DNA from 4 places in the Rhizobium sp. WSM1274 genome. Region 3 is predicted to be linked to each of the others. Evidence: predicted binding sites of a transcription regulator. Region 3 holds the regulator's gene; each other region holds the start of a gene.

Region 1 (4,807 bases), 1.2 Mb from region 3:
GCGCAGCCGTATCGTCGGCGTGACCTATGGCTATGCCGGCCACCAAATGATCGAGCAGGCGCGCGCGATGATCAGGAATGGCGATCTTGGTGAGATCCGCATCGTCAACCTGCAATTCGCCCATGGCTTCCATAGTGCTGCGGTGGAGGAGCAGAATCCCGCGACGCGCTGGCGCGTCGATCCGAAATTCGCAGGTCCCAGTTATGTCCTCGGCGATGTCGGGACCCACCCGCTTTATATCGCCAAGGTCATCCTGCCGCATCTGAAGATCAGGCGGCTGCTCTGCACCCGCCAGAGCTTCGTCAAAAGCCGCGCGCCGCTCGAAGACAATGCGGTGACCCTGATGGAATATGACAATGGCGCGATCGCCACCATCTGGTCGAGCGCCGTCAATGCCGGCTCCATGCATGGCCAGAAGATCCGCATCGTCGGCTCGAAGGCCAGCATCGAATGGTGGGACGAGCGGCCGAACCAGCTCTCCTACGAGATCCAGGGCGAACCGGCCCGCATCCTCGAGCGCGGCATGGACTATCTCTGCCCCGAGGCCAGGATCGACGACCGGATCGGCGGCGGTCACCCGGAAGGTCTCTTCGAAGCCTGGGCGAACCTCTATCGCCGCTTCGGCTTTGCCATCAACAATGAGCGCGGCCTCGCCCCTGCGGGCATCGAAGACCTCGTCTTTCCCGATGTCGATGCCGGACTGGAAGGGGTGCGCTGGGTGGAAAATTGCGTGCGGTCCGCCAATGGCGGCGGAGTCTGGCTGGACTATCGCTAGGTCTTCAAGAGCCCCGGGGCCTTTCCTCGATCGCGCCCTACGCCCGCTTCGCACTTGTTGCGCTGGAGGCATGTTCAAGGACATCAGTCCACACTTCAGATAAGCGCGTCGTCATCTTCCGCCGCCTGCGGCGCGCGGCGACGGGTGCTGTCGTTGGCGGCTTTCTTGGGCCCCTCGGCGGCTGCCTCGCGGATTTTCTTAACGCTTTCGCCGGCGTCGTCTGCGGCTGGCTGCGGGTCGCTCTTTTTCACGAAACGGATCATGGTCATTTCCTGCTTCAACAGTGGGAGCGCTCCGCAGATATGTCGGAGCGCTCTGCAAAACGGTGTCAGACGGCAAGCGCAGTGGCGCAGCCTTGAACACTGCGGCTGTCGGGTGAGGTCTGCCCAGGCATGGTCGCCCAACCGCCGGCTTCAACGAACTGACGCTGCTTATAGCCTTCGGTAATCGCCTTGAACTCGACGAGTTTAGCGGCCGCATCCGGCGCGGCCTTGAACCGCTCGACGCAAATGGCCGACGCCAGTTCTCCGCGTGCGGTGTCGCCGGCGGCGGCGGCCGCCTTGCTTGATGTGCCGCCTGTGACCCAGCCTCCCCAGCTGAAGCCGATGATCATCGTGGCGATCGCCGTGACGACGCAGGCCCAGACGAGAAGCGTCTTGGATGGTTGGTAACTGTCGAAACGCTGAGTAATCGACGTCTTGCTGCTGCTCTGCACGGACATTGGAATTCTCCCTGTCAGTTTATAGGGTTGTGCCGTCCGGCGACGCCGGACCGGTTCAGGCTGGCCTCAGTATCCCATAGCGCCCATGCCGCCATTTCCGGCAGCAGGCGCAGTGTCTCTTGCGGGAATGTCGGCGATCATCACCTCGGCGGTGATCAGCAGCGCCGCGATCGAACCGGCGTCCTGCAGAGCGGTGCGCACGACCTTGGCAGGATCGACGATGCCGGCCTCGATCATATCGACATAGGTCTCCGTCTGTGCATCGAAGCCCTGATTGTGATCATTGCTGCCGGCGAGTTTTCCGACGACGATCGAGCCCTCGAACCCGGCATTGTCGACGATCTGCCGGATCGGGGCTTCGAGCGCCCTGAGCACGATCGAGATGCCCGCCGTCACGTCGGCGTTCTCCCCGGTCAGTCCCGTGAGCGCCGACTTCGCGCGCAACAGTGCCACGCCGCCGCCGGGCACGATGCCCTCTTCGACCGCCGCACGGGTGGCGTTCAGCGCGTCGTCGATGCGGTCCTTCTTTTCCTTGACCTCCGTCTCGGTCGCGCCGCCGACGCGGATGACCGCGACGCCGCCTGCGAGTTTCGCCAGGCGTTCCTGCAGCTTTTCCTTGTCGTAGTCGGAGGTGGTGTCTTCGATCTGCGCCTTGATCTGCTGGATGCGCGCCTGGATGGCCGCTTTCTCGCCGGAGCCGTCGATGATCGTGGTGGTCTCCTTGTCGATCAGCACACGCTTGGCGTGGCCGAGCATATCGAGCGTGACGTTCTCGAGCTTGATGCCGAGATCCTCGGAAATCATCTGGCCGGCGGTTAGCACGGCAATGTCTTCCAGCATGGCCTTGCGGCGATCACCAAAGCCCGGCGCCTTGACGGCTGCGACCTTCAGGCCGCCACGCAGCTTATTGACGACAAGCGTCGCCAGCGCCTCGCCTTCGACGTCTTCCGAGATGAGGAGCAGCGGTTTGCCGGTCTGTACGACGGCTTCCAGGATCGGCAGCATCGCCTGCAGGCTGCCGAGTTTCTTCTCGTGAACGAGGATATAGGGCTCCTCCAGTTCCACGCGCATCTTCTCGGCATTGGTGACGAAATAGGGCGAGAGATAGCCGCGATCGAACTGCATGCCCTCGACGACATCGAGTTCGGTTTCGGCGGTTCGCGCCTCTTCGACTGTTATGACGCCCTCATTGCCGACCTTGTCCATCGCCCTGGCGATCATCTCGCCGATGGTGGCGTCGCCATTGGCGGCAATGGTGCCGACCTGCGCGATCTCGCCTGACGATTTGACCTTCATCGCCCTCGCCTGGATTTCCTTGACGACGGCGGTAACGCCGAGATCGATGCCGCGCCTGAGATCCATAGGGTTCATGCCGGCAGCGACAAGCTTTGCGCCTTCGCGGAAGATGGAGGCGGCGAGCACCGTTGCCGTCGTCGTGCCGTCGCCGGCAAGATCATTGGTCTTCGAAGCCACCTCGCGCACCATTTGCGCGCCCATGTTCTCGAACTTGTCTTCGAGTTCGATCTCCTTGGCGACGCTAACGCCGTCCTTGGTAATGCGCGGTGCGCCATAGGCCTTGTCAATGACGACGTTGCGACCCTTCGGGCCAAGCGTCACCTTGACGGCGTTGTTGAGCAATTCGACGCCGCGCAGCAGGCGGTCGCGCGCGTCGGTGGAGAATCTGATTTCCTTGGCAGACATGATATTTCTTCCCAGTTCGGTCTTGAGATGCGGGTCGGAAATTCGACCCTCAGGCGGCTTTGTCGGCAGCCGTTTCGGTCTTTTCGACGATGCCCATGATGTCGCCGACCTCGACATCGCGCGGGACCAGAGTGCCGCCTTTGTCGCGCAAGCCCGGGCCGACTGCGACCACTTCACCTTGCTGCGGCTTCTCCCTGGCGGTGTCTGGAATGATGATCCCACCCTTGGATTTGACATCGCCTTCCGCACGTCGAATGACGACGCGGTCGTGAAGTGAGCGGAATTTCATAGAGGTCTTTCTGCTGCCGGCGCGTATGGCGGCTGCAGTACATAAATAGCATCCGTGGCACTCGATTGTTAGGAGTGCCAAGAAATATTGTTCACCCAGGGAATTTCTTGAAAAATTCAGGAAATCAATTTGAGCGGATATTTTGTATTAATCTGGAAATGAATAGAATTTTTTTCGCCGCAGCGCTCAACTTTATTTAGCATGTCGTCGCGTTAATTTGGCGTTTTTTATAGATAAATCCGAATTATCTTGATTTAAACTCAATCAAGGCGTAATGATGGGCCTCGTCGATTTGGCCGACTTGGCTTCGCGGTGTCAGAGACCTACGACCCGCCATCACCACTGAATTCTCGATAGCGAATGTATGACGTCGTTCCGGCGTTCATTTCGCCTGTTCCGATCCGGAATGAGCTTGGCGCTGACCGCGGATGTACCGGCAGCCTCGAGTTCGTCCGGCTCGGATCTCAACGATACAGGAACGCATCAGTGTATTCCTGCGGAGGCCTCAGCCGTGACAAGTCGCACCACAGAAACCGTCGTCCGTTTTTCATCTCCATTCCGCCTGCCCGGTTTCGACGGGGCGCAGCCAGCCGGAGAATACCGCGTCGACTATGACGAGGAATCGATCGACAGCGTTTCCAGGCTTGCCTGGCGACGGGTCGGCGCCTTCATCCACCTGCCGGCGATCGCCGCGCAGAGTTCGACGCAGCAGATGATGCCTGTCCACCTTTCAGATCTCCAAACCGCGCTCGAAAAGGACCACAAACCATCATGACCGCTACGCGCATCCCGCAACGCAATGGACGCTCGATCCGACGCGAGGCGGCAACACATATCTTCAAGGTGGGGCAAACCGTCCGGGTGAAGGACGGGTTCCTGGTCGTTCCCTCCAAGCTCCCCGAGACATATCGCATTACCGCCACACTGCCTCTGAGAGGAAATGTGCTGCAATACCGCATCCGCAGTGACGATGAACGTCATGAGCGGGTCGCGACGGAAGACAGTCTGGAACTGGTAAACCTTTCGCCCGCCGGCAGCGGCGCAACACTGATCGAGAGGACGTTTGGCCTTGGCCACGGCCCGAATGACGAAAGGTTGACATCGTGAACAGCCATGAAGACGAAGCCGAACGAAGACGGAATGCCTTTGCCGTCGGCACATGGGAAAACAAATGTGGCGCGTCCGGCCGCTACTCCATGGAGATCGAACACGACCGCCGGATCGAATCCGCCCGTTCGTGGACCGTCTATCGTGTATCCGCAGGCGTTCCAGTGCACGCCGACCATGCCCTGACCGGCAAGAGCCGTTCGGACGCCGGAAA
Region 2 (4,807 bases), 580 kb from region 3:
AGGAGGAGCAGAGCGTTGCCGCCTGCTCGAACAGCTCCAATATGTGGCTGCGGTCCTTGGCATCGTAGCAGCGGATCAGGCTTAGGAGTCCGCATTCCTGCGCGGCAAGGCCGTGCATCATTGCGCTCCATTCGCCGAGACGAAGCATGCCGCTCGAAAAATCGCCCGTCCAGGCTTCGGAAACGGAAAACTGTGCCAGCATCTCGTGATTTTGATTGGCGTCATCAAACGAGCCGGGCGTTAGCGGTTCGGCTGCATTGGCTCTGGCGATGTTAAACAAGGCGTTCCCCCGTTCGGATGCGGCTCCTCGGCCGCACGCTCGGCAAACACAAAGAAACAGGATCACGCAGCAGCGGGCATGATGCCCGCGCTTACCTTCGGCGGTTATTGCCACGGCCATCTGGCCTCCGTAACCGGAGCCCTCGAAGCCGAACGTTAACGTATCGCTTTCCGCGCTCCGGCCTCGTCTATCGCCGAGCGCGTTTGAAGTGCAGCGCGGATTTATAGGGGCTTTTGGACAAACGGCAACGGCTTTTTAAGGGGTCTTCGGATCGCCTCATTTCTTAGGATGCCTGCATCTTCGGCCTGTTTCGCGAGAATTGGCACAGGAAGATCATCTTTGAGAGTGTTGCAAACGTTTTCACTCTGCGTCAGGTCGGAAATCGTACCGCAACGCAGTGATCTCTCGCATGTCGCTAGACTGAGAAAGGCGCGGGCAACGCAAGCCTAGCGCAAGTTTCGCCCCCTGGGGTTGCAACAGAGGGCCGGATAAACGTTTCGTCGGCCATGCCAGTCAGTGTGCCGCACGTCGAATCGCTTTGGGCAAAAGAAAAGGGCGACCCGAGAGCCGCCCTTCCTATTCCGGATTCCGGAATGGTTGTCAGTGATGGCTTTCGCCTATCACATCATGTCCATTCCGCCGGTTCAGCGCGCTTGACGCGCTGAACCATCTTTAAATGATGGGCGGATTCATGAACGATGCTGTGAAAGGCCGTTGCCCTATCACATCATGTCCATTCCGCCCATGCCGCCCATGCCGCCCGGCATGCCGCCGCCAGCCGATTCTTTCTTCGGCAGTTCGGCGATCATGGCTTCGGTGGTGATCAGCAGCGATGCAACAGAAGCAGCGTTCTGCAGCGCCGTGCGAACGACCTTGAGCGGGTCGACGATACCCATGGCGATCATGTCGCCATATTCGGATGTCTGGGCGTTGTAGCCGAAGTTGTCTTCGTTCTTGTCGAGGACCTTGCCGACAACGATCGAGGCTTCGTCGCCTGCGTTTTCAGCGATCTGACGAACGAGCGACTGCAGGGCGCGGCGAACGATATTGATGCCGGCTTCCTGGTCGTCGTTTACACCCTTGACGGTGATCTTCGTGGAGGAGCGGAGCAGAGCGATACCGCCGCCGGGGACGATACCTTCCTGAACAGCAGCGCGGGTCGCGTTGAGCGCGTCGTCGATGCGGTCCTTCTTTTCCTTCACTTCGACTTCGGTCGAGCCGCCGACGCGGATGACGGCAACGCCGCCGGCGAGCTTGGCAAGGCGCTCCTGCAGCTTCTCGCGGTCGTAGTCGGAGGTGGTTTCCTCGATCTGGGCCTTGATCTGGGCAACACGGCCTTCGATATCGGACTTGGCGCCCGAACCGTCGACGATCGTGGTGTTTTCCTTGGAGATCGAAACCTTCTTGGCACGGCCAAGCATGTCGAGCGTGACGGATTCGAGCTTGATGCCGAGATCTTCGGAGATGACCGTACCGCCCGTCAGGATGGCGATGTCTTCGAGCATGGCCTTGCGGCGGTCGCCGAAGCCAGGCGCCTTGACGGCAGCGATCTTGAGGCCGCCGCGCAGCTTGTTGACGACGAGCGTTGCGAGGGCTTCGCCTTCGACGTCTTCAGCGACGATGAGGAGCGGCTTGCCGGTCTGGACGACGGCTTCGAGAACCGGCAGCATCGACTGCAGGTTCGACAGCTTCTTCTCGTGGAGGAGAATGAAGACGTCTTCGAGGTCGGCGATCATCTTTTCCGGATTGGTGACGAAGTAGGGGCTGAGGTAGCCGCGGTCGAACTGCATGCCTTCGACGACTTCGAGTTCGGTTTCGGCGGTCTTGGCTTCTTCGACGGTGATGACGCCTTCGTTGCCGACCTTCTGCATGGCTTCAGCAATGTCGAGACCGACCTGCTTGTCGCCATTTGCCGAAATCGTGCCGACCTGTGCAACTTCTTCCGAGGTCGAGATCTTCTTGGCCTTGGCCTGGAGATCCTTCACGACGTCGGCAACAGCAAGATCGATGCCGCGCTTCAGGTCCATCGGGTTCATGCCGGCTGCAACGGCCTTGTTGCCTTCGCGAACGATCGCCTGGGCAAGAACGGTTGCCGTCGTGGTGCCGTCGCCGGCGATGTCGTTGGTCTTCGAAGCAACTTCGCGGACCATCTGGGCGCCCATGTTTTCGAACTTGTCTTCGAGTTCGATTTCCTTGGCGACCGAAACGCCGTCCTTGGTGATGCGCGGAGCGCCGAAGGACTTGTCGATGATGACGTTACGACCCTTGGGGCCGAGCGTGACCTTCACTGCATCGGCGAGAATGTCGACGCCGCGCAGCATCTTTTCGCGCGCGGTGCGGCCAAACTTGATTTCTTTAGATGCCATATTAGTAACTCCTGAATTCGAGTTGTTCGGGCAAAACGCCCGTCAGCCATTTCGGGAAAGCAGGTCGGCCGATCAGCCGATGATGCCCATGATGTCGGCTTCCTTCATGATCAGAAGGTCTTCGCCGTCGATCTTGACTTCGGTGCCGGACCACTTGCCGAACAGGATGCGGTCGCCAGCCTTGACGTCGAGTGCGACGACCTTGCCGGACTCATCGCGTGCGCCGGAGCCGACGGCGACGATTTCGCCTTCCTGCGGCTTTTCCTTGGCGGTATCGGGAATGATGATGCCGCCCTTGGTCTTGGCTTCGGACTCAACGCGGCGAACAACGACGCGGTCGTGAAGGGGGCGGAAGTTGGTGCTTGCCATTGTCTAATCCCTCGATCGAATGACATTCGCGGACCGGAGTGGCCCACATGGACAGATGTTAGCACTCCCTTGCGGTGAGTGCTAGCGACGAGCATTTAGGGATGGCTCCGAAAGGAGTCAATGAGAGCAGTCACGAATTTTTGTGCCGGAATTGTGAAGAGGCCTGAGAATAGTCTGAGATTGCGGCCGAAACGCCGGCGCGGCCGAACTTTGCCGAAGTCGTCCGCCGTCGGCGAGCTGCCGCTTCGGGATAATCGTCAAACCCCTTGCCGATCCGCACGCTCGGATCGCCTTCCCGAGTTCTTCGCAGGAGCCGGGCAGCGAAGAAATTTCCTTGCCATCGCCTTGCGCCTTTGCAATGTCACCGGTGACTGAAGCAAATCGGGAAATCGGAATGGCCAGGCGGATAGAAAACTTCTCGGAGATATCAGGTCACTATGATGTGGTGCTCTGCGATGTCTGGGGCGTCGTTCACAACGGCGTCGATCCGTTCCCGAAGGCGGCCGCGGCCCTTGAAGCGGCGCGCGAGAACGGCGTCGCCGTCGTCCTCATCACCAATTCGCCGCGCCTTTCCTGGCAGGTGGTCGAGCAGCTGCGCCATATCGGCGTTCCCGACAGCGCCTATGACAGGATCGTCACCTCTGGCGACGTCACGCGCGGTTTGATCGCCGAAGGGCCGAAGACCGTCTTTCTGCTCGGCCCCGAGCGCGACAAAGCGCTACTCGAAGGCATTGGCGTCGAACGCCGGCCGGCGGGCGAAGCGCAATCGCTGGTCTGCACCGGCTTTTTCGACGACGAGACGGAGAAGCCGGAAGATTACACCGATATTCTTCTCGATTTCAAAGCCCGCGACGTGCCGATGATCTGCGCCAATCCCGACCTCATTGTCGAGCGCGGCCATCGCATCATCCCCTGCGCCGGCGCTATGGCCGCCTACTACCAGCAGCTCGGCGGCAGTACCCGCATCGCCGGCAAACCGCACCGGCCGATCTACGAGGCAACACTTTCGGCGGCCCGCGAGCTTCGCGGCGATTTCCCCGTCGAGCGCGTGCTGGCGATCGGCGACGGCATGCCGACCGATGTGCGCGGCGCCTTGAATTACGGCCTCGACCTTCTCTACATCAGCGGCGGTATCCACGCCAAGGAATATACTCTCAACGGCGAGACCGACGAGGCGATCCTCAACGCCTATCTCGAACGGGAAAACGCCGCGCCGAAGTGGTGGATGCCCCGCCTTGCATGAAGACACGCCTTGCATGAAGAGAAGCCAGCCGATGACCGTCTTCCACCGCAATGAAACCCGCGAACCCCTGCCAGCCCATCTGAAGGGCGGCGTCATTGCCATCGGCAATTTCGACGGCGTGCACCGCGGCCATCAGTCGGTGCTGAACCGAGCGCTCGAAATCTCCAAGGCGCGCGGCATCCCCGCTTTGGTGCTGACCTTCGAGCCGCATCCGCGCACGGTCTTCCGGCCGCAGACGCCGGTCTTTCGGCTGACGCCGGCGCCCCTGAAGGCCCGCATCCTGGAAACGCTGGGTTTCAGCGCCGTTATCGAATATCCCTTCGATTACGAATTCTCGCAGCGCTCGGCCGATGATTTCATCCATTCGATCCTGAAGGATTGGCTCGGCGCCTCCGAAGTCGTCACCGGCTTCGATTTCCATTTCGGCCGCGGCCGCGAGGGCGGTCCCGCCTTCCTGATGAATGCCGGCAATACCTACGGCTTCGGCGTCACCCTGATCGATGCCTTCCGCGACGAAAACGCCGATGTCGTCTCTTCGAGCCATATCCG
Region 3 (4,807 bases):
GGAGATGTTCCTGAAGACGCCGACCGGCAGCCTCTTCAAGGCGGGCGCGACCAGCCACGGCTAAGAAATAGTCTCCGGTGCGGCGGCAATATCAATGCCGCCGCACCGAAAACCAATCCGTCGTATCGGTGTCAGCAGGCGAGATCGGCGACGACCGAATCGAGGATCAGCATGCCGGATGGTGTGCAGCGCAGGCGTGAATTGCCGATCCGCTCGATAAATTTGTGCTCGAGCAGGAATTCCTCGCGCTTCGGGTCGAGGTCGCGGCCGGAAAGCTGCTGCCAGCGAGCGAGATCGACGCCTTCCCTGAGCCGCAGCCCCATCAGCAGCAGCTCGTCGGACTGTTCCTCGAAGCCGAGCCGCTCCTCATCGAGAATGCCGTGCCCATCACGCTCGACCATGTCGAGCCAGGCTTCCGGCTTGCGCTCGGTGGCGGTCGCGAGCTTCTCGGGGCCACGCGTCAGCCGGCCGTGAGCGCCCGGGCCGATGCCTGCATAATCGCCGTAGCGCCAGTAGGTCAGGTTATGTCGGCTTTCAGCTCCCGGCCGGGCATGATTGGAAACCTCATAGGCCGGCATGCCCTCGCGCGCGGTGATCTCCTGCGTCGCCTCGTAGAGCAATGCCGATTGCTCGCCGTCCGGCACGACCAGCTTGCCGGCCTTGTGCAGGCCGTAGAAGGGCGTGCCTTCCTCGATGGTCAGCTGATAGAGCGAAAGATGGTCGACCGCGTAGGAGATCGCCTCCTTCAGTTCCTTTTCCCACTCCTCGACTGTCTGGTCGGGCCGGGCATAGATCAGGTCGAAGGACATGCGCGGAAAGATGTCGCGCGCCAGCCTTATCGCCTTCAGCGCGTCGGCGACATCATGCAGCCGGCCGAGGAATTTCAGATCCCGGTCATTCAGCGCCTGCACCCCAAGCGAGACGCGATTGACACCCGCCGCCCGGTAGCCGCGGAAACGTTCGGCCTCGACGCTCGAAGGGTTGGCCTCCATGGTGATCTCGATGCCATCAGGCACATGCCAGTGCCGCGCAATGCCGTCGAGAATGGCGGAAACCGTTTCCGGCTTCATCAGCGACGGCGTGCCGCCCCCCAGGAAGATGCTTGTCACCGTCTTCGGCCCACTGAGCGACCGGACCGCCGCCATCTCCTTCAGGAAGGCAGATGTAAAGCGCTCCTGGTCCACCGGCTGGTGGCGCACATGGCTGTTGAAGTCGCAATAGGGGCACTTCGCCGCGCAGAAGGGCCAATGCACATAGACGCCGAAGCCCGGCTCGCCGGTATCAGGCAGCAGAGCCGCGTCGCGCGAGGTGCTTGGCGTATCGAAATTGCCCACGGACCGACTCTATGCCTCCAGGCAGGTTTCGACAAAGAGTTTGAAGGCACGGGCCCGGTGCGACAGCGCTTGCGGCTTGCCGACGTTCCAGCCGTGTTTTTCCTCGCCGCTCATTTCCCCGAAGGTGATGTCGTAGCCCGCAGGCTGGAAGACCGGATCATAACCGAAGCCCTGGGTGCCGCGCGGCGGCCAGACGACGCTGCCTTCCACCTCGCCGCGGAACAGCTCCGTATGCCCATCCGGCCAGGCAAGGCAGAGCACGCTGATGAAACGCGCCCTGCGCTGTTCCGGCTCTGTCGCGCCCGCATCCTGCAGCGCCTTTTCCACCTTTGCCATCGCCATGTCGAAATCGCGCGTGCCGTTGGATGTCTCCGCCCAATTGGCGGTGTAGACACCAGGATCGCCGCGAAGCGCGTCGACCACCAGCCCGGAATCGTCCGAAAGCGCCGGCATGCCTGATGCATTGGCCGATGCGACCGCCTTGATCGTCGCATTCTCCTCGAAGCTCGTGCCCGTCTCATCCGGTTCGACGAAGTTCAGCTCGGCGGCCGATTTGGCGGTGAAGCCGAGCGGCCCGATCAATTCCTGGATCTCGCGGATCTTGCCGGCATTGTGGCTGGCGACGACGATGGTCTTCGTTTCAAGCTTGCGCATTCAGATTTCCTGTTCGATGCCCCAGATTTTAGCCTCCGCGCATTCCAGGCTGTTGCCGGCCGGATCGCGGAAATAGATCGAGCGGCCGCCGTTCGGCCAGCGCACCTCGGATTCGATCGCAACGCTCGCCGCCGACAGCCGTTCAGCCATGGCATCGATATTGCGGCCGGACACCTGGAAACAGGCGTGGCCTTGGCCGTTCGTGCCGTGCGGCGGCACCTGCAGTGCTTCGGGCGCCGGCGGCTTCACCGTTTCCTCGGGATTGAAGATCAGGAGAACGCCGGGCCCACAGCGGAAGAAGACATGCCGGTTGGCGGCCCGCGCGATCTTTTCAAGCCCGAGAACGTCTTCGTAGAACGTCTCGGCCTTATCGAGATCCCGCGCATAGAGCGCCGTTTCCAACATGCCTTCCAGCATGGGGTTCATCCTTCGACGGCTTGCTTCTGCAGTGCCACGAGTTCGCCGATGCCGTTTCTGGCCAACTGCATCAGCGAGGTGAATTCGCCCTCACTGAACGGCGTGCCTTCGGCGGTGCCCTGGATCTCGACGATCCCGCCGGTGCCCGTCATGACGAAGTTCGCATCGGTCTCGGCCGAGGAGTCTTCCAGGTAATCGAGATCGATCACCGGCTGGCTGGCAAAGATACCGCAGGAAATGGCGGCGACATGATCCTTCAGGACCCGGTCGACCTTGATCATGTTGCGGCTTTCCATCCATTTCAGGCAGTCGTAAAGCGCGATCCAGCCGCCGGTGATCGAGGCTGTCCGTGTGCCGCCATCGGCCTGGATGACATCGCAATCGAGCGTGATCTGCCGTTCGCCGAGCGCCTGCAGGTCGACGACGGCGCGCAGCGACCGGCCGATCAGCCGCTGGATTTCCTGGGTGCGACCGCCCTGCTTGCCGGCGGCGGCTTCGCGCTTCATGCGTTCGCCGGTCGCCCGCGGCAGCATGCCGTATTCGGCCGTGACCCAGCCCTTGCCGGAATTGCGCAGCCATGGCGGCGTCTTTTCTTCGAGGCTCGCCGTGCAGAGTACATGCGTATCGCCGAATTTCACCAGGCAGGAGCCTTCCGCATGCTTGGAAAAATTGCGCTCGAACGAGACCTTGCGCATCTGGTCGATTTTTCTGCCTGAAGGCCGCATTCTTATCTCCTGGGGTTTATTTGACCGCTTCTACGATTGGCGGCGCTCATTTGCAAATTCCCTTTTGCCACGGGTGTGAGTTTGACTTACTTTTCGGGAAGTATCATCAGCATGGGTTTGAAAGCTTCATGGGCATCAGGTCGACGTCGGTTTCGGATGCCGTAGCTGCGCTGGACGAGCGCTCCCGGGAAATTTTTCGTCGCATCGTCGAAGGTTACCTGGAAAGCGGCGAGCCGCTCGGTTCGCGCAACCTGTCCCGTATCCTGCCGATGTCGCTGTCGCCGGCCTCGGTGCGCAACGTCATGAGCGATCTCGAAGAGCTCGGCCTGATCTATTCGCCGCATGTCAGCGCCGGCCGGCTGCCGACCCAGATCGGCCTGCGCTTCTTCGTCGATGCCTTCATGCAGGTCGGCGACCTCTCCGCCGAGGAGCGCGCCAACATCGACCGTCAGCTGCGGGCCGAAAGCGGCGGCAATCCCGTTGAATCGATGATGAACGAGGCAAGCCGCATGTTGTCGGGCATTTCGCGCGGCGCGGGCCTCGTCATCACCTCGAAAAGCGATCCGGTGCTGAAACATGTCGAGTTCATCCGGCTCGAACCGACAAAGGCGCTGGCCGTGCTCGTCGGCGATCATGATCAGGTGGAAAACCGCATTATCGAGCTGCCGGCGGGCGTCACGTCCTCGCAGCTGACGGAGGCGGCGAATTTTCTCAATGCCCATATGTCCGGCCAGACCCTGCCGGAGCTCCGCAAACAATTGAGCCGCCTGAAGGACGACGTCCGTCACGAGCTCGATGCCCTGTCGCGCGATCTGGTCGAGCGCGGCATTGCTGTCTGGGCTGGGAGCCCGGATGAGGGGAAGCCGACGCAGCTGATCATCCGCGGCCGCGCCAACCTGCTCGAAGGCCTCGCCGGCGCCGACGATCTCGACCGGCTGCGGCTGCTGTTTGATGATCTCGAGAAGAAGGACAGCCTGATCGAGATCCTCAATCTCGCCGAAAGCGGCCCGGGTGTGCGCATTTTCATCGGTTCGGAAAACAAGCTCTTCTCGCTGTCCGGCTCATCGCTCATCGTCGCGCCCTATCGTGACGACGACGATCGCATCGTTGGTGCCGTCGGCGTCATCGGCCCGACGCGGCTCAATTATTCCCGCATCGTGCCGATGGTGGACTATACAGCCCAGCTCGTTTCCCGCCTTTCGCGCAATCAGCTTTGACGCAGCAACCGCCAAGCACGCGGAATTTTCGCTTCTTTGTCACGCAGACTTGATTTTTTTCGGTCAAACCTCGATATCGGGCGCATCTGAAGACACCAACCGGAGACCGTCATGACCGATGACACGACGAAAAACGGACCTGACGCAACTGCGGCCGATGCCGCAGCCGACGCTGCCGCCTACGTCGAGAACGAAACTGCGCAGCAAGAGCCCGCCCAGCCGGACCCAATCGAGCTTCTGAAAGCCGAAAACGGCGAGCTGCGCGACCGCTATTTGCGCCTTGCTGCCGAGATGGACAATCTGCGCCGGCGCACCGAGCGCGAGGTAAAGGATGCCAAGTCCTATTCCGTCGCCGGCTTTGCTCGTGACATGCTCGCCGTCTCGGACAATCTGCGCCGCGCGCTCGATGCCATCCCTCCGGAGACCAAGGCTGCCGCCGATGCCGGCCTGAGCACGCTGA
Region 4 (4,807 bases), on a different replicon from region 3:
GCCACCTGGTAATCGGATCTGATCTTGTCGAAGACCTGCTGGCAGATGTCGAGATCGCGGGAGTCCAGCGGTACCTGCGATCGGCTTTTGATCGTTTGAACCATCTCTATTCCCTTAGACATGGCCCGCCCGGGGGTGCGGGCGGGCCGGCAGCCTTTTTAGAAATCCATGCCGGCACCGGGAGGCATTGGCGGAGTGGCGTCCTTCTTGGGTTTTTCGGCGATCATGGCCTCCGTCGTGACGAGCAGACCGGCGATGGAGGACGCATCCTGAAGCGCGGTGCGCACCACTTTCGCCGGATCGATGACGCCCTGGGCATAGAGGTCGCCATATTCGCCCGTCTGAGCGTTCCAGCCATAGGAGAATTCGCTTTTCTCCCGCAGCTTGCCAACCACGATCGAGCCTTCTGCACCGGCGTTTTCGGCGATCTGGCGAGCCGGCGCCTCGACCGCGCGGCGGACGATCTCCACACCAACGCGCTGGTCCTGGTTGGCCGTATTGAGATTATCGAGCGCCTTGACGGCGCGCAGCAGCGCTACGCCGCCGCCGGGCAAGATGCCCTCTTCGACGGCGGCACGGGTTGCATGAAGCGCGTCGTCGACGCGATCCTTCTTCTCCTTCACCTCGACTTCGGTCGAGCCGCCGACGCGGATGACGGCAACGCCGCCGGCGAGCTTGGCAAGACGTTCCTGCAGCTTCTCGCGGTCGTAGTCGGAGGTGGTTTCCTCGATCTGGGCGCGGATCTGGGCAATACGGCCTTCGATGTCGGTCTTGGCGCCTGACCCATCGACGATTGTGGTGTTTTCCTTCTCGATCGAAACCTTCTTGGCACGGCCGAGCATGTCGAGCGTCACGGATTCGAGCTTGATGCCGAGATCTTCGGAGATGACGGTGCCGGCGGTCAGGATGGCGATGTCTTCGAGCATGGCCTTGCGGCGGTCGCCGAAGCCAGGCGCCTTGACGGCGGCAATCTTCAGGCCGCCGCGCAGCTTGTTGACGACGAGGGTAGCAAGCGCTTCGCCTTCGACGTCTTCAGCGATGATGAGGAGCGGCTTGCTGGATTGGACGACGGCTTCGAGAACCGGCAGCATCGACTGCAGGTTGGAGAGCTTTTTCTCGTGGATGAGAATATAAGGGTCTTCGAACTCGACCCGCATCTTGTCGGCATTTGTCACGAAATAGGGGCTGAGATAGCCGCGGTCGAACTGCATGCCTTCGACGACTTCGAGTTCGGTTTCGGCGGTCTTGGCTTCTTCGACCGTGATGACGCCATCATTGCCGACCCTTTCCATGGCATCCGCCAAAAAGCGGCCAATTTCGGCATCGCCGTTGGCGGAGATTGTGCCGACCTGGGCAATCTCCGAGTTATTCGAGATCTTGCGGGCGTTGGCCTTCAGTTCCGCGACGATGGCCGCGACCGCTAGATCGATGCCGCGCTTCAGGTCCATCGGGTTCATGCCCGACGTAACGGCCTTGGCGCCTTCCTTGACGATTGCCTGGGCCAGCACCGTTGCGGTCGTGGTGCCGTCGCCGGCGATGTCGCTGGTCTTCGAAGCAACTTCGCGGACCATCTGGGCGCCCATGTTTTCGAACTTGTCTTCGAGTTCGATTTCCTTGGCGACCGAAACGCCGTCCTTTGTGATGCGCGGCGCGCCGAACGACCTGTCGATCACGACGTTGCGGCCCTTCGGGCCGAGGGTCGCCTTCACGGCGTTGGCCAGGATGTCGACGCCACGCAGCATCTTCTCGCGGGCTTCGGTGCTGAATTTGATTTCTTTAGCAGCCATGTCCTCACTCCTTCATAGCCAGCCAGAGCAATTCCAGGAAAAGTGCGTTTTCGCTCGGAATTGCGTAAAATAAAAGCTTGGAACGGTTCTGCGTTTCCATGAAAAGCTGAAGCGCTCCAGCATCGACCGATGTCAGCCGGGACCTCAGGCGGCCTGCTTCTTTTCGCCTTGGGCCTCGATGATGCCCATCACGTCGCTTTCCTTCATGATCAGCAGGTCTTCGCCATTGATTTTGATCTCGGTGCCGGACCATTTGCCGAACAGGATGCGATCGCCGACCTTAACGTCGAGCGACTGGATCTGGCCGGCTTCGTTGCGCGCGCCGGGGCCGACGGCGATGACCTCGCCTTCCTGCGGCTTCTCCTTGGCGGTGTCTGGAATGATGATGCCGCCCTTTGTCTTTTCTTGTGAATCGACCCGGCGGACGAGAATGCGGTCATGAAGCGGTCGGAACGACATATCTTCCTCCATCGACAAACAATGATGACGTTGTTCCCGCGGCCGGACCGGATAACCGATCCGGGCGGGTGCAGGTTCGCGCGCGCGCCTTGCGCGAATGATCTGGTTCGAGGGTTCAGCAATTTCAAGAGGCGACGAAAGAAAAATTAGCACTCTCCGCCGGAGACTGCTAACGCCCGACAGGGAACAGACAATCCGCTCCTGCGTTCGAATAAAAAGGCGAATGGCATTGAGGCTTGAATCCGGATTTCGCCATTCCTAGTTCTGTGGTGGCCGAGGCTTGATGAGCTCGGCCACCGTCCCACGTCTTTAGGAGTGAGTGACATGGAAGAGAACACCAAACTGATCAAAGACCTCAGTATCGAGGAACGCGAGGAAATCTTCGTCGATATCGCTCGTACGCTGGAGGACACGGCGCGTGAGGCCCTTGTCGAAGGCAATACGCATTTTGCGGCACTTTCCAACAACATGGCCGAAGCGATCCGCGTCAACGCCGACGAACTCGCCCGTGACGATCCGGAAAATGCCGAGCTGGTATTGCAGCAGGCAACGGCGATGATCTCACAATTCGAAGCCGTGCACCCCTATCGGATGGTGAGCATGGCCGTGCATTGATCGCGCCCCGGGCGATGCGGCTCGCCACCCGCCCAATCATTCTCTAAACGCGCGCGGAACTCTCCTCGTTTGCAGAGGTTATTGGATCACAACATCGAAAGGTGACCCATGACGACTTCTAGATCCAACGTGCCGCCAGAGAGCGGCACGGACGATGCCCGGTCCGCCGATACCGAACGGGCCGAGATCGATCGCCAAAGGGCATTGGCAAACGCCCTGCGCAACGCGAGGTCGGCATCAGATCGCGATAGCGGCACCGGAACCCCAAGCCTGAAGCTTGCAATGGACTATCTTAGCCTCGGTGGCCACCGCCGATCCATGATCGACGACAATATCACCGACGTTCGCCAGTGGGATGAGGATCCGCCGGAGGCGGAACGGTTCTGGAAGGAACGGGTGGAAACGCTTCCAAAGGATCAACGCAAACAGGTGGAGGATTTCCTTCCAACCATCAACACGCCTTGAAGAGTCGCTCTTCGGACGGCTCATCCCAATGCGCTTGGAGAAGGCCATGGCTATAGACAAGCACGAGCAGATTCGCCAGCGCGCCTACGAAATCTGGGAGGCCGAGGGCCGCCCGGAGGGCGCCGACAAGCGCCATTGGCTGCAAGCCTGCGACGAACTGGCCGGTGAGGATGAGCACGAGACGCTGCAGGACCTGCTCGATGAAGACGACAGGGATGATGCGGCCCTGCTTCAGGGCGCCGGTGAAAGCGGCGATTTCGATCGGCCAAGAACGAGGCCTGTTCAGGCCGCCAAGGCTCCGGTGCCTGACATCGAGATGACGACGGGCGAAAGACCTTCCACGCGGAAGATCAGGAAGACCGAAGGGCCGTGATCGTCATGCAGCATCTCGACCATGCCATCCAGATCGCACTTACGGCCCATGAAGGTCAGTCAGACAAGACCGGCCAGCCGTTCTTCGAGCACTGCCAGCGGGTAGCCCTTCTCGTTTCCGGCGACGAGCCACGAACGGTTGCCTACCTTCATGACGTCGTCGAGAAGGGAAACGGCTGGACGCTCGACAGGCTGAGGGAGGAAGGCTTTCCGCCGGCGATCATCTCCGCGGTAAATGCTCTGACACGGCGGCCGGACGAGCCGGACGACGACTTCGTCAGGCGTGCGGCATCAAACCCGCTGTCCTTGCCCGTCAAACGGGCCGATCTCGAAGACAATCTCCGGCAGGCCGAACAGGCCGGCAAGAAAACGGAAAAATACCAGCGCGGACTGGATCTCCTGCGCGACATAACGAGCGGATCATAATTTTACGCAGTTCGCCGGCACTGTCACCAAGGTCGGCAATCGGGCAAGCGTCCACTACCCGCCTTCATGTCATGCATCGAACGCCGGCGGCCTCCGTGGCACAGCGGCGGAGGCCATTTTGGCCCATTTCATGCTTTGTTGGCAAACCACACCGTCGGCGCGCCGAGCACGCCTGCCGTACGCATCGCCGTCTTCAGCTCGTCCAGCTTGCTGAATGCCTGCGCCGCTTCAAACGTGGCGAACTCGTGGGTGACGGTAATATCGTTCGGATTGTCGATGGCGCGATATACGGCCTGCGCCGTCACCCCGTTGGCCTTCTGCACCTGATGAAACGCATCATATGTCTTGCGCCAAGTGGCGTAGTCGGAAACCTCGTGCCTCACGAATAATGTCGTCATATCATCCTCCCGCGTTGCGTTTTCAAGTTCGGTTCAGACGCGTGTTACGATTGCACGAGGAACGTCATGGTCTCGGGCAAGACGCCGTCACTCGCCATCGCATCGGCCGCCGCCTTGGTCTGCATGAAGGCCATCAACTTATCCGTATCAGCAACGTCCATGACCAGGCCGACATGGTTGGACGTCTGAGGATCCGTAAACGTGCGAATGTTCGTGACGCCGATCGGTTCGAATATCTGTTTGCGCATCGGTGAAGCGAGCCAGTGTTTCGTGTCCTTGACATTG

The links. Region 3 encodes HrcA, which represses chaperone genes, less so after heat shock. Its sites were predicted from a motif close to GTTAGCACTCNCNNNNNGNGAGTGCTAAC; they were not measured.
Region 1: a site for HrcA is predicted at 3,540-3,568, ahead of N2600_RS06260 (co-chaperone GroES). Genes of this name have one in related genera too.
Region 2: a site for HrcA is predicted at 3,073-3,101, ahead of groES (co-chaperone GroES). Genes of this name have one in related genera too.
Region 4: a site for HrcA is predicted at 2,392-2,420, ahead of N2600_RS29095 (co-chaperone GroES). Genes of this name have one in related genera too.

The regions. Positions count from the first base shown of each region.
Region 1 is NZ_CP104138.1:1,223,553-1,228,359, reverse strand. Features, by position in the region: gene N2600_RS06280 (Gfo/Idh/MocA family protein) at 1-775, shown strand, start outside; gene N2600_RS06275 (hypothetical protein) at 871-1,038, opposite strand; gene N2600_RS06270 (hypothetical protein) at 1,104-1,496, opposite strand; gene groL (chaperonin GroEL) at 1,563-3,197, opposite strand; gene N2600_RS06260 (co-chaperone GroES) at 3,247-3,486, opposite strand; gene N2600_RS06255 (hypothetical protein) at 3,998-4,261, shown strand; gene N2600_RS06250 (hypothetical protein) at 4,258-4,593, shown strand; gene N2600_RS06245 (hypothetical protein) at 4,590-4,807, shown strand, end outside.
Region 2 is NZ_CP104138.1:578,270-583,076, forward strand. Features, by position in the region: gene N2600_RS02735 (hypothetical protein) at 1-280, opposite strand, end outside; gene groL (chaperonin GroEL) at 1,003-2,646, opposite strand; gene groES (co-chaperone GroES) at 2,719-3,015, opposite strand; gene N2600_RS02750 (TIGR01459 family HAD-type hydrolase) at 3,410-4,258, shown strand; gene N2600_RS02755 (bifunctional riboflavin kinase/FAD synthetase) at 4,290-4,807, shown strand, end outside.
Region 3 is NZ_CP104138.1:2,707-7,513, forward strand. Features, by position in the region: gene N2600_RS00010 (saccharopine dehydrogenase family protein) at 1-64, shown strand, start outside; gene hemW (radical SAM family heme chaperone HemW) at 132-1,334, opposite strand; gene rdgB (RdgB/HAM1 family non-canonical purine NTP pyrophosphatase) at 1,344-1,988, opposite strand; gene N2600_RS00025 (VOC family protein) at 1,989-2,414, opposite strand; gene rph (ribonuclease PH) at 2,411-3,130, opposite strand; gene hrcA (heat-inducible transcriptional repressor HrcA) at 3,259-4,347, shown strand; gene grpE (nucleotide exchange factor GrpE) at 4,459-4,807, shown strand, end outside.
Region 4 is NZ_CP104139.1:1,026,946-1,031,752, forward strand. Features, by position in the region: gene N2600_RS29085 (hypothetical protein) at 1-104, opposite strand, end outside; gene groL (chaperonin GroEL) at 159-1,787, opposite strand; gene N2600_RS29095 (co-chaperone GroES) at 1,932-2,246, opposite strand; gene N2600_RS29100 (hypothetical protein) at 2,571-2,861, shown strand; gene N2600_RS29105 (hypothetical protein) at 2,970-3,326, shown strand; gene N2600_RS29110 (DUF2934 domain-containing protein) at 3,373-3,699, shown strand; gene N2600_RS29115 (HD domain-containing protein) at 3,705-4,124, shown strand; gene N2600_RS29120 (cyclase) at 4,253-4,522, opposite strand; gene N2600_RS29125 (hypothetical protein) at 4,567-4,807, opposite strand, start outside.